DNA from 2 places in the Mesorhizobium sp. 113-3-9 genome. Region 2 is predicted to be linked to the other one. Evidence: predicted binding sites of a transcription regulator. Region 2 holds the regulator's gene; the other holds the start of a gene.
What was found. The regulator HrcA, encoded in region 2, represses chaperone genes, less so after heat shock. The targets are predictions, from matches to a motif close to GTTAGCACTCNCNNNNNGNGAGTGCTAAC.

Region 1: groES (co-chaperone GroES) is a predicted target of HrcA. The motif match lies at 3,286-3,314, and genes of this name have one in related genera.

Annotation. Positions count from the first base shown of each region.
Region 1 covers NZ_AP023246.1:7,369,683-7,375,544, reverse strand. The annotation lists gene MesoLj_RS35220 (NAD-dependent succinate-semialdehyde dehydrogenase) at 1-663, opposite strand, end outside; gene groL (chaperonin GroEL) at 1,214-2,872, opposite strand; gene groES (co-chaperone GroES) at 2,938-3,234, opposite strand; partial or broken gene MesoLj_RS35200 (Tn3 family transposase) at 3,599-4,090, opposite strand; gene MesoLj_RS35195 (arylamine N-acetyltransferase family protein) at 4,358-5,170, opposite strand; gene hemN (oxygen-independent coproporphyrinogen III oxidase) at 5,496-5,862, opposite strand, start outside.
Region 2 covers NZ_AP023246.1:911,825-917,686, reverse strand. The annotation lists gene MesoLj_RS04300 (LysE family translocator) at 1-124, opposite strand, end outside; gene MesoLj_RS04295 (PQQ-dependent sugar dehydrogenase) at 260-1,627, opposite strand; gene MesoLj_RS04290 (hypothetical protein) at 1,726-1,923, opposite strand; gene hrcA (heat-inducible transcriptional repressor HrcA) at 1,963-3,045, opposite strand; gene rph (ribonuclease PH) at 3,225-3,941, shown strand; gene MesoLj_RS04275 (VOC family protein) at 3,957-4,367, shown strand; gene rdgB (RdgB/HAM1 family non-canonical purine NTP pyrophosphatase) at 4,367-5,029, shown strand; gene hemW (radical SAM family heme chaperone HemW) at 5,026-5,862, shown strand, end outside.

The sequences.
Region 1 (5,862 bases), 1.1 Mb from region 2:
CAAGTTTAGAACGCCATCGGGAAAACCTGCCATCCGGGCAAGCGTGAACATAGCACCCGCGACAAGCGGTGTTTGCTCTGCGGGTTTCAGAACAATCGCGCAGCCGGCAGCAAGCGCAGGCGAAATCTTGCGAGCCACCATCGAGGCGGGAAAATTCCAAGGAGTAATGGCGCCGACAACACCGATCGGCTGTTTGATTACCAGCATACGCCTGTCGTTAGAAGGCGGCGAAATCGTCTCGCCATAGATGCGATTGGCCTCCTCGGCATACCATTGGAGGTAGGCTGCGGCATGGGCGATTTCAGACTTCGCCTCTGCAAGCGGCTTACCCATTTCAGCCGTCAAAATGGCTGCAAGATCCTCGCTGTGGTCGAGGATCAGTTGGTGCCATTCCCATAAGATGTCGGAGCGCTCGCGCGCGGTGAGCGCCGCCCAATGTTCCTGCGCAGCTTCAGCCTTATCGATTGCCTTGGAAACGTCCCGGACATCCATATCTGGAAGCTCAGCCAACAGCTCGCCCGTTGAGGGATTGAACACCGAAAAACGCCTCGTGGATTGCTCCGCCTTCCGACCAGGCACACCGGCCAGATCGTCAAATAGCTCGGGATTTTTGAGACGTCTCGTCAGCGACTGTGTCACGGTCAAACCGTCGTCCCCCTTCATGGTTAAGTTACTAGCTTCGCAACGTACTAATAAGCACAACTTGTGCCAGATGATCGGACGAGATCGTTCCGGCCCTCGGTCATTGCAAGCGCAGCTTCCCGACTGATTAGCCCATAGCAATGACAGCCTCAATCACGAGTCGCGCTAAGGCTTTCGCTCCATAACAGGCAAGCGCGGATAGAGCTCGTGAAGAGCTGGCATAGGCGGAGTCGATCATCGAAATCGCCGACGTTGGCAACAGCACTGCGGTATCATTCTTTGAGCGGCTTCCACGGCCGCTCATACCAGGCATATCGAAAACCTACCGCCATGGTCGAACGTGCCATCGATGTAGTGGCTTAAGCGCTGCTAAGTCTTGATAGTCGCGCACAAAGCCATGTTTGTTCAGTACGCCACCCGAAAGCTCCACTGCGACGATGTAGTGTGGCCGTGTAGGCGCGCGCACGATAATATCACGCGAGCCCAAACCTTTTCCGACCGGCTCCGTCCCAAAGAAAGGGGGCGGCGTCGGTGCCGCCCTCTCGGTATCCGAAAGCTGATAGAGGCTAGATTAGAAATCCATGCCGCCCATGCCGCCCATGCCGCCGCCGCCCATGCCGCCAGGCATGCCGCCGCCGCCAGCCGACTCCTTCTTCGGAGCCTCCGCGATCATGGCTTCGGTGGTGACGAGCAGGCCTGCGACCGAGGCCGCGTCCTGGAGAGCCGTGCGCACGACCTTGACCGGGTCGACGATACCCATGGCGATCATGTCGCCATATTCGCCGGTCTGGGCGTTGAAACCGAAGGTCGCGCCCTTGTTCTCAAGGATCTTGCCGGCAACGATCGAGGCTTCCGCGCCGGCGTTGGCCGCGATCTGGCGGGCCGGAGCCTGCAGCGCACGACGCACGATGCTGATGCCAGCGGTCTGGTCGGAGTTTGCGCCGACAGCGTTGATGCTCAGCGAAGCGCGCAGCAGGGCAACGCCGCCGCCGGGAACGATGCCTTCTTCGACGGCTGCGCGTGTCGCGTTCAGCGCATCGTCAACGCGGTCCTTCTTTTCCTTGACTTCGACTTCCGTCGCGCCGCCGACGCGGATCACCGCAACGCCGCCCGCGAGCTTGGCGAGACGCTCCTGCAGCTTCTCCTTGTCGTAGTCCGAGGTGGTCTCCTCGATCTGCTGCTTGATCTGGGCGACGCGGCCCTGGATCTCTTCCTTCTTGCCGGCACCGTCTACGATGGTGGTGTTCTCCTTGGAGATCGACACCTTCTTGGCGCGGCCGAGCATGTCAAGGCCGACGTTCTCGAGCTTGATGCCGAGGTCTTCCGAGATGACCTGGCCACCGGTGAGGATGGCGATGTCTTCCAGCATGGCCTTGCGGCGATCACCGAAGCCCGGCGCCTTGACGGCGGCGATCTTCAGACCGCCACGCAGCTTGTTGACGACCAGCGTGGCCAGGGCCTCGCCTTCGACGTCTTCCGAGATGATGAGCAGCGGCTTCGAGGTCTGCACGACGGCTTCGAGAACCGGCAGCATCGCCTGCAGGTTGGAGAGCTTCTTCTCGTGCAGCAGGATGTAGGCGTCCTCGAGATCGGCAACCATCTTGTCGGCGTTGGTGACGAAGTAGGGCGAGAGATAGCCGCGGTCGAACTGCATGCCTTCGACGACTTCGAGTTCCGTCTCGGCGGTCTTGGCTTCCTCAACCGTGATGACGCCTTCGTTGCCGACCTTCTGCATCGCTTCCGCGATCATCTTGCCGACCGACTCGTCGCCATTGCCGGCGATTGTGCCGACCTGGGCAACCTCTTCCGAGGTCTTGATCTTCGTGGCGTTCTTGATCAGCGTCGAGACGACGTCGCTAACCGCGAGGTCGATGCCGCGCTTCAGGTCCATCGGGTTCATGCCGGCGGCAACAGCCTTGTGGCCTTCCTGGACGATCGACTGCGCCAGAACGGTTGCGGTCGTGGTGCCGTCACCGGCGATGTCGTTGGTCTTCGAAGCAACTTCGCGGACCATCTGTGCGCCCATGTTTTCGAACTTGTCTTCAAGCTCGATTTCCTTGGCGACGGTGACGCCGTCCTTGGTGATGCGCGGGGCGCCGAACGACTTGTCGATAACGACGTTGCGGCCCTTGGGGCCGAGCGTCACCTTCACCGCGTCGGCGAGGATGTTGACACCGCGCAGCATGCGCTCGCGGGCGTCACGGGAGAATTTTACGTCTTTGGCAGCCATTTTGTACTCCTGGGCATTTCGCCCGAAATTCAGATTGGATGGTACGGATGAAAGGCAGCGGCGTGTTAGCCGATGATGCCCATGATGTCGGCTTCCTTCATGATCAGAAGGTCTTCGCCATTGAGCTTGACTTCGGTGCCCGACCACTTGCCGAACAGGATGCGGTCGCCGGCCTTGACGTCCAGCGGAACGAGCTTGCCGGCTTCGTCGCGGGCGCCGGAACCGACGGCGATGATCTCGCCTTCCTGCGGCTTTTCCTTTGCCGTGTCGGGTATGATGATCCCGCCGGCGGTCTTGGATTCGGATTCGACTCGGCGAACGACCACGCGGTCATGAAGCGGCCGCAAATTCGACTGTGCCATTTTTACTATCCCTGGTGCGCAGGTTGAAAGGTTCTCCGTTGCCGGAGGGTGGTTAGCACTCGCTATTGGGGAGTGCTAAGATGATCGTGAGATAGGCTGTAGGTTCGTACTTAGTCAAGACGGGCGGGGGGACGGACCGGAGGGCAAAAGATGTGGAATCGGCGCGGAAGCCGGACCCCCATTTACGGCGCAATCCCACTGCCTACGCGCGTTTCGGCCGTAAGCTTTGGGCCGACTTTTGTGTCTTATTTGGAATGTGAAATTATGTGAAATTAACGGCCGAGCAGTCGGCCGGAATCGACGGCCAGCCGAACAGTCTTGAGCCTTTTGCAATTCATCCCTAACCTCGGGTTGCATCGCCAAAAGGAGCGCTCATCGCTTCGGAGAACGTGCGGAACTTCCGGTCCTTGAGGTTGCGTAGTCGCGGCGCGAAGCGTTTGCCGATCAGGGCAAACAGCCCGAAGACGTGATCGCTCGCGCCGCCCGTATCGGTGAAGTGTTCCTGGATGTCGAGGATCGTGTCCTGGTCGAACAGCCCATCGAGCACATAGGCTGCCTCGCTTTCGGTCGGGCTGATCGGCAGGATGCTGAAGTAGCCGTACTGATCTGACAGATGGCTATAGAACTTCGAGCCCGGCTCGCTGCCATAGTGCAGATTGACGTCGCCGCGCTTCGCCGCTCGGTCGCTCGCGCGAAAGAACTGCCCATCGGATGACGCGGTCGTTCCATTGCCCCAAAATCGAGAATGTGGATGCCGGGTGTGCGCATCGGTGATGCATGCTTGCGCCGCGCGATAGGTCTCCGACCGGGCATGGAAGGTTCTCATCCAGCCGATCTGGTGAGCGCTAGTAGCGCGCGGTGGACACGGCAGCGCAGCCTGATGCTGGGTCGACTGGTATGCTTGATCGCTTGTGGCGACACCGTAACCGACGCTCACCTTTCCAATTCGGAGATCATGGTTAGAGCTGCCGATTGGCTGCCACCGCTGACGGCTGGTGAGCGGTCTTAAGCGAGCAGGGTCATTTACGTATGGGGCTTCGAGTGATGCCACACACGGTGCCTGCAAAAAGGGCAAATCCGACTGCTGAAAACCGCCGCAGTGCAAGCTTGACGGCCTTCTTTCCTATACCCGTCCACGCGACCCAAGCTTTTCCCACAACGAATCAATCGTGGACCGAGGAAGGTGCAGCCGAAAAACATCGGACAAGACTCGCTGCAGTTCGCTCTTCGTTTTGAGGGTTTCTGTTTCCTCAATTTGGTTCCGAATCAAGCTGAAATCCTTGTTGAACAAGTTCGCAGGCCCTTCGGCTGTCAGCACGCTCATCATGAGGCTGGATGGAAACGGCGAACGGTCCCAGCGAGCGCAGATGAAGTTGGCGCCCTCAAAATCTGAGGGCAAGGCGGTGGCTCGATCGAAACCATAAAGAGGGAACCATTCATTCCCGTTCTTGCGTTCAACGACGAGTTCTCCGCTGGCGGAGTCAGCTCGCAGGCGAAACACGTCACGGCCAGCTGTTTGCAGTTCCTCTGTATCGATCCGTAGCGGTGCAATCGGTGCTGGACCACCGAAGCCAGCGTCGGCGAGCCAGTCGACGCCCTCGATGGTTAAGATGAATGCCTGGTGTGTGCGTGGCCCACCCTCCGCAGCACCCATACGCACTCTGCAAAGGATGGGCTGGATCGTGAAACCGAGTGCTTCGAGCGCCAAGCCAAACAACTTGTTCAATTCGAAGCAATACCCCCCTCGCCGGGCATTGATCAGTTTGGCCCAGATCGAATTCTCAGTCAGATTGGGTATATCACCCAACAGCACATCGATGTTTTCAAAGGGAATCGCGCGCATTTGAGCCTGCTGAAGGGCAACAAGACCGTCGACCGTTGTCGGCACTCGAGCAAGGCCGATACGATTCAGATAGATCGCAATATTGAATGCCATGGGATGTCCTTAACACCTAGGATTCGTATTCGTTGAACGCCTGCCGAAAGCGCGATGACGTCCCAGGGTTCACGGAGCAGAGTAAGGTGGCCATCTCCCCCTATACAAGTGAACATGCCGACCATTCCTCGTGTTCGCACTGAACCAAAGCGGCGGTTCGAGCGCTGCAAATACCCCTCGTGATCCGGAAACGCGGGCATTGCTCGTACAGGGCACTGAACATCACGGTGCTGCAAAAACGGGTACACAAAGGACTTCCGATCCACAGCGGATTGCAACAGTCGACCTTCTCAGGCCTCCGCTCATGGTGACTCGCTGTGGCTCACTACGATTGGTCGAGATAAGCGTCGAACGCGGCAGCAACAGAGCGAAGCAAAATGCGATGGCCATGCCGCACGCGGATGAAGCCATTCTCGACGTCCACTATCCCGTCGTCGGCCAGCATCGCCAAGCGCTCAGCTGAATCGAGAAAATGGGTCCAATCAAATCCGTGGGCGGCACAGATTGCCGGTACGTCGGCCTCGAGATCACACATCAGTCGCTCGATGATTGCGCCTCGGACGCGGTCTTCGCCGATGAGACGGTAGCCCTTCGACGTTGCCAAGCGACCAGCTGCGATATGCTGACTATAGGCCTCCAGCGCGCCTGCGTTCTCGACGTAACCCTCTCCAACACGCCCGATAGCCGACGCA
Region 2 (5,862 bases):
TCGCCAGCGACGAGCGGAAGCCGGAGCCGAGCGCACGCGCGACAAGCGCGGTGATGCCGGGGCCGGGGATGGCGGCGGCGATGCCAAGGGCGGCGCTGTAGGTGAGGAAGCCGGTGAGGGTCATGGTTTCGGTCTCGGATCGGAGAGCTTTATCGCATGGCGCGCGCCACGGTTGAATTCCCTGGGGTCGGAATCCATTGCACCAGACATCGCGGCCTTCCCCCTGCGAGGAGAGCTGCGCCAGCCGGGCAAGGATCCTTCAGGAGCGGGCACCGCCATAGGTCACGCGCCAGATGGTGCCGTTGCCGTCCTCGGTGACGATCAGAGCACCGTCGCTCGCCACCGCCACACCCACCGGCCGGCCCCACACCTCGCCATTGGAGACCACGAAGCCGGTCATGAAATCCTCGTACTCGCCGGTCGGCTTGCCGTCCTCGAACAGCAATCGCACGACCTTGTAGCCGGTCCTGTTGCCGCGGTTCCACGACCCGTGCAGGGCCACAAAGGCGTCGCCCCTGTAGTCCTGGGGAAAACCGGTGCCGGCCGGAAGATCCTGGCGGTCGTAGAAGGCGATGTTGAGCGGCGCCGAATGCGCCTGCATCAGCACATCGGGAATGGTTGCCTTGCCGGCGAGATCGGGCCGCGCTCCCTTGTGGCGCGGATCCTCATTGTCGCCGATATAGTACCAGGGCCAGCCGTAGAAGGCGCCGTCCTTGACCGATGTTGCGTACTCGAACGGCACATTGTCGCCGAGCGCATCGCGCTCGTTGACGACGCACCACAGCGCCCCGGTCGCCGGCTGCACGGTCATGCCCGAACAGTTGCGCAGGCCGGTGGCGACGATGCGGCCGTTCTTGCCGTCCGGGTCGAAGGCCAGCACGTCGGCGCGGCCGTCCTCGGAACCCCATGTCGCGCCAAGTGGCTTCGACGTCACCCACGCTTCGAGGCCGCCATCCGGCGCCTTGCCCATGTCCTCGGCGATGTTCGAACCCGAGCCGACCGACAGATAGAGCGCCTTGCCGTCAGGCGAAAAGACGATGTCGCGCGTCCAGTGATGGTTGGAGGGAATCCTGTCGACGATGGTTTGCGGCTCGCCGGCGGCCTTCAGCTCGCCATTGCGGTAGGCAAAGCGCACGATCCTGTCGCTGTTGGCGACATAGACCCATTGCGGGTCATTGCCCGGCGGATAGAAGGCGATGCCATAGGGCTGGTTGAGATTGCGGGCAAAGATGGCGTCCTCGACGGGCTTGGCACTGTCCTTGGACAGGCGGTAGACACGGATCTGGTTGGCTTCGCTGTCGGCGACGAACAGGTCGCCGTTCGGCGCGATGCGCACGACGCGCGGATTGTCGATGCCGGACGCGATCAGCTCGGCCGAGAACCCCGGCGGCAGTTGCGGCTTCGCGCCTGCCGGCATGTCGGCGAGCCCGGCGCTGTTCGAGGCGGATTTGGTGACATAGGGCTTCGGCAGGTCTTCTGGCTTGATCAGGCGACGCACACCTGGCTTGTCGGCGCGCCAGTCGCCGAAGGCGGCTGGGCCTTTCAGCACCGGTTGGTCCGCCTGCTGTGCGAATGCCGCTGTTGCGAGAAAGAGCGCTGGAAGCACCAGGCCGGCCGATCGGATCATCTTGTCCTCCATCTGGTCGCGAAGGAAACCAACGGTAGGTCTGTCCAGAGGTTCCGCCTCATACGATGCGTCGAGGAAGCGAAAGACCGGTTTCCGGTCTATGTCCCGGCAGCGTAAAAATCGTCGTCGAGGCGTTTTTCCAGCGCGACGAGATCCGCCGGCAGCGGCAGGCCCATGGCGCGCATCTCCCGCAGTTTTTCGCGCAGCTGTTCCTGGATTTCGTGCTGGTCTTCCGGCTGGTTGACCATCTCCTCGAGCAGCAGGCTGATCCGGGCCTTGAATTCTTCGAGCGCCATTCTTTTTCTCCTTGCTGCCCGTCTCTTCTGTCCGGGGCGCTACCTTAACATGCGCGATATCAGCTGCGCGGTATAATCGACCATCGGCACGATGCGGGCGTAGTTCAGCCGGGTCGGGCCGATGACGCCGAGCGCGCCGACGACGCGGGCATCCTTATCGCGATAGGGCGCGACCACCAGCGACGAGCCGGACAGCGAGAACAGCTTGTTTTCCGAGCCGATGAAGATGCGCACGCCCGATCCCTGTTCGGCTAGATCGAGCAGCTGGATCAGCCCGTCCTGCGTCTCCATGTCCTCGAACAGATGCCGCAGCAGTTCGATATCGGCCTGGGCGGTGACGTTTTCGAGCAGGTTGGCGCGCCCGCGTACGATCAGCCGCGCCGGCAGGCCGCTTTCGGCGCCTGCCCACACCGCAAGCCCCTTCTCGACAAGGTCCTGCGACAGCGTGTCGAGCGCGGCTCGCGTCTCTTCCTTGATGCGGGCGATCTCGGTCCGCGCCTCGGCCAGCGTGCGGCCGCGGATATGCGCGTTGAGGAAATTCGAGGCCTCGTGCAGCTGCGAGAGGGTGATGCCGGCGGGCAGCTCGACGACGCGGTTCTCGACATCGCCATTCTGCGACACCAGCACGGCAAGCGCCTTGGTCGGTTCCAGCTGGATGAATTCGATATGCTTCAGCGCCACCTCGTTCTTGGCGGCGAGCACCAGGCCGGCGCCGCGCGACATGCCCGACAGCATCTGGCTGGCCTCGGTCAGCATGTGCTCCAGCGTCGCGCCCGAGCCGGAGGCTCGCACCTGTGCCTCGATGGTGCGGCGCTCCTCGTCGGAAAGGTCGCCAAGCTCCATGAAGGCGTCGACGAAGAAACGCAGGCCGGCCTGCGTCGGCAGGCGGCCGGCCGAGATGTGCGGCGCGTAGATCAGCCCGAGGTGCTCGAGGTCGCTCATCACATTGCGGATGGTGGCCGGCGACAGCGAGGAGGGCAGGATGCGCGACAGGCTGCGCGAGCCCACCGGCTCGCCGTCCCTGAGATAGGAATCGACAATGCGCCGGAAGATGTCGCGTGAGCGCATGTCGAGTGATTGCAGTGCAAGCGGTTGCGAACCCGGATCGATTGCCTTGGTCATTCGGCCAAAAACCTCCTTGTTCAGGATATAGACTTCGGCACGGTGGGCGCAACCCGGTGTCTGTGTCGGATCATCCCGGGTGTCTGTGTCAGATCACCGGTCCGTTTTCCTTTGCGCGCTGCCCCCCATGCGTCTAAAAGCCGGCCACGATTCCGAAAAATGACTGGAAAGAAGCCCGAATGCGCCCCTCCAAACGCCAATTCGACGAAATGCGCGCCATCTCCTTCGAGCGCGGCGTCTCCAAGCACGCCGAAGGCTCGTGCCTGGTGAAGTTCGGCGACACCCATGTCCTGTGCACGGCGAGCCTCGAGGAGAAGGTGCCGGGCTGGATGCGCAATTCCGGCAAGGGCTGGGTGACGGCTGAATACGGCATGCTGCCGCGCTCGACCGGCGAGCGCATGCGCCGCGAGGCTTCGGCCGGCAAGCAGGGCGGCCGCACGCTGGAAATCCAGCGCCTCATCGGCCGTTCGCTGCGCGCCGTGGTCGATTTGCAGGCGCTGGGCGAACAGCAGATCACCGTCGACTGCGACGTCATCCAGGCCGATGGCGGCACCCGCACCGCCTCGATCACCGGCGGCTGGGTGGCGCTCCATGATTGCCTGCGCTGGATGGAAGCCCGGCAGATGGCCAGCGTCGCCAAGGTGTTGAAGGACCATGTCGCGGCGATTTCCTGCGGCATCCATGATGGCCAACCGGTCATCGATCTTGACTATCTCGAGGATTCCTCGGCCGGCACCGACGCCAACTTCGTCATGACCGGCAAGGGCGGCATTGTCGAGATCCAGGGCACCGCCGAGGGCGAGCCTTTCTCGGAAGGGCAGTTCGCGGAATTGATGGGCCTGGCCAAGAAAGGCATCCAGCGCCTGGTCAGCCTGCAGCAGATGGCGGTGGCGTAAGCCATCGATTTTCTGGTGACCCCTTCCGCCATCCTTGAATCAGCCCTGTACGTCACCGATCTGGCGGCGGCGGAAGAATTCTATGTCGGCGTGCTCGGCCTCGACCTGCTCGGCAAGGTGGACGGCAGACATCTTTTCTTCCGCTGCGGGCCGGGCGTGCTGCTGGTCTTCAACGCCGAGGCGACCAGAATACCTCCGGCGCCGGACGCCCGGCTGAAAGTGCCGCCGCATGGCGCGGCCGGCGAAGGTCATCTCTGCTTCGCGGCGACCGCTGCGGAAATCGTGGCCTGGAAAGCCCATCTGGAGGCAAAAAGAATAGCCATCGAAAGCGAATTCGAATGGCCGCAAGGCGGCCGTTCGCTCTATATACGCGACCCCTCGGGCAATTCGATCGAGTTTGCCGAGCCAAGAATCTGGGGCCTTTGATGCATTCTCTTGATGGAAAGAAGATCGTCGTCGCCAGCCACAATGCCGGCAAGCTGCGCGAATTCGCCGATCTGATGGGGCCGTTCGGCTTCGAAGCGAAGTCGGCGAAGGACTATGGCCTGCCGGAGCCGGACGAGACCGGCACCACTTTCGAGGAGAATGCCTACATCAAGGCGCTGGCCGCGGCGGAGGCGACCGGCCTGCCGGCGCTGTCGGACGATTCGGGCCTCTGCGTCGACGCGCTCGACGGCGCGCCTGGCGTCTACACCGCCAACTGGGCCGAAACTCCCGACGGCAGCAGAGATTTCGCCATGGCCATGCAGCGCACCGAAGTGGCGCTGCAGGAAGTCGGCGCTGCCCTGCCGGAACAGCGCAAGGGCCGCTTTGTCGCCGTCATTTGCCTCGCCTTTCCCGACGGCGAGGCCGAGTATTACCGCGGCGAGGCCGAAGGCACGCTGGTCTGGCCGCCGCGCGGCGAACTTGGCTTCGGCTATGATCCGGTGTTCTTGCCCAATGGCTTCGAAAAAACCTTCGGCGAGATGAGTGCCGAGGAAAAACACGGTTGGAAGCCGGGCCAGGCGACGGCGCTGTCGCACCGTGCCCGCGCTTTTCAGAAATTCGCCCAGGCGCGATTGAATTTGCCGGGATTGGGCTCGGCATGACTGGATCCGGCATGACCATGCCGCTCGACCGGGCGCCGGGCTTCGGCGTTTACATCCATTGGCCATTCTGCGCGGCCAAGTGCCCCTATTGCGACTTCAACAGCCATGTCCGCCACCAGCCGGTCGACCAGGAGCGCTTTGCCGCCGCCTTCGAGGCGGAACTGGCGACGATGCGCCAGCGCACCGGGCCGCGCGAGGTGACCAGCATCTTTCTCGGCGGCGGCACGCCGTCGCTGATGAAGCCGGAAACGGTGGCCAGGGTTCTGGACGCCGTGGCCAGGAACTGGACGGTGCCTGATGGCATCGAGGTGACGCTGGAGGCCAACCCATCCTCGGTCGAAGCCGAACGTTTTCGGGGCTATCGGTCGGCGGGCGTCAACCGCGTCTCGCTCGGCGTGCAGGCGCTGAACGACAAGGATCTGCGCTTCCTCGGCCGGCTGCACAATGTCGATGAAGCGCTGCACGCCATCGGCCTCGCGCGGGAAATATTCCCAAGGCTGTCCTTCGACCTGATCTACGCCCGGCCCGGCCAGACGCCGGAAGCCTGGGCATCCGAGCTCGAACAGGCGATCGGCCATGCCGCCGACCATCTGTCGCTCTACCAGCTGACCATCGAGGAAGGCACGCCCTTCCATGCGCTGCATGCGGCGAAGAAATTCATCATTCCCGACAATGACCACGCCGCCGACCTCTATGCGCTGACGCAGGAGATAACGTCCGCGCACGGCCTGCCGGCCTACGAGATTTCCAACCACGCCAGGCCGGGCGCCGAGAGCCGGCACAACCTGACCTACTGGCGCTATGGCGAATATGTCGGTGTCGGTCCCGGCGCG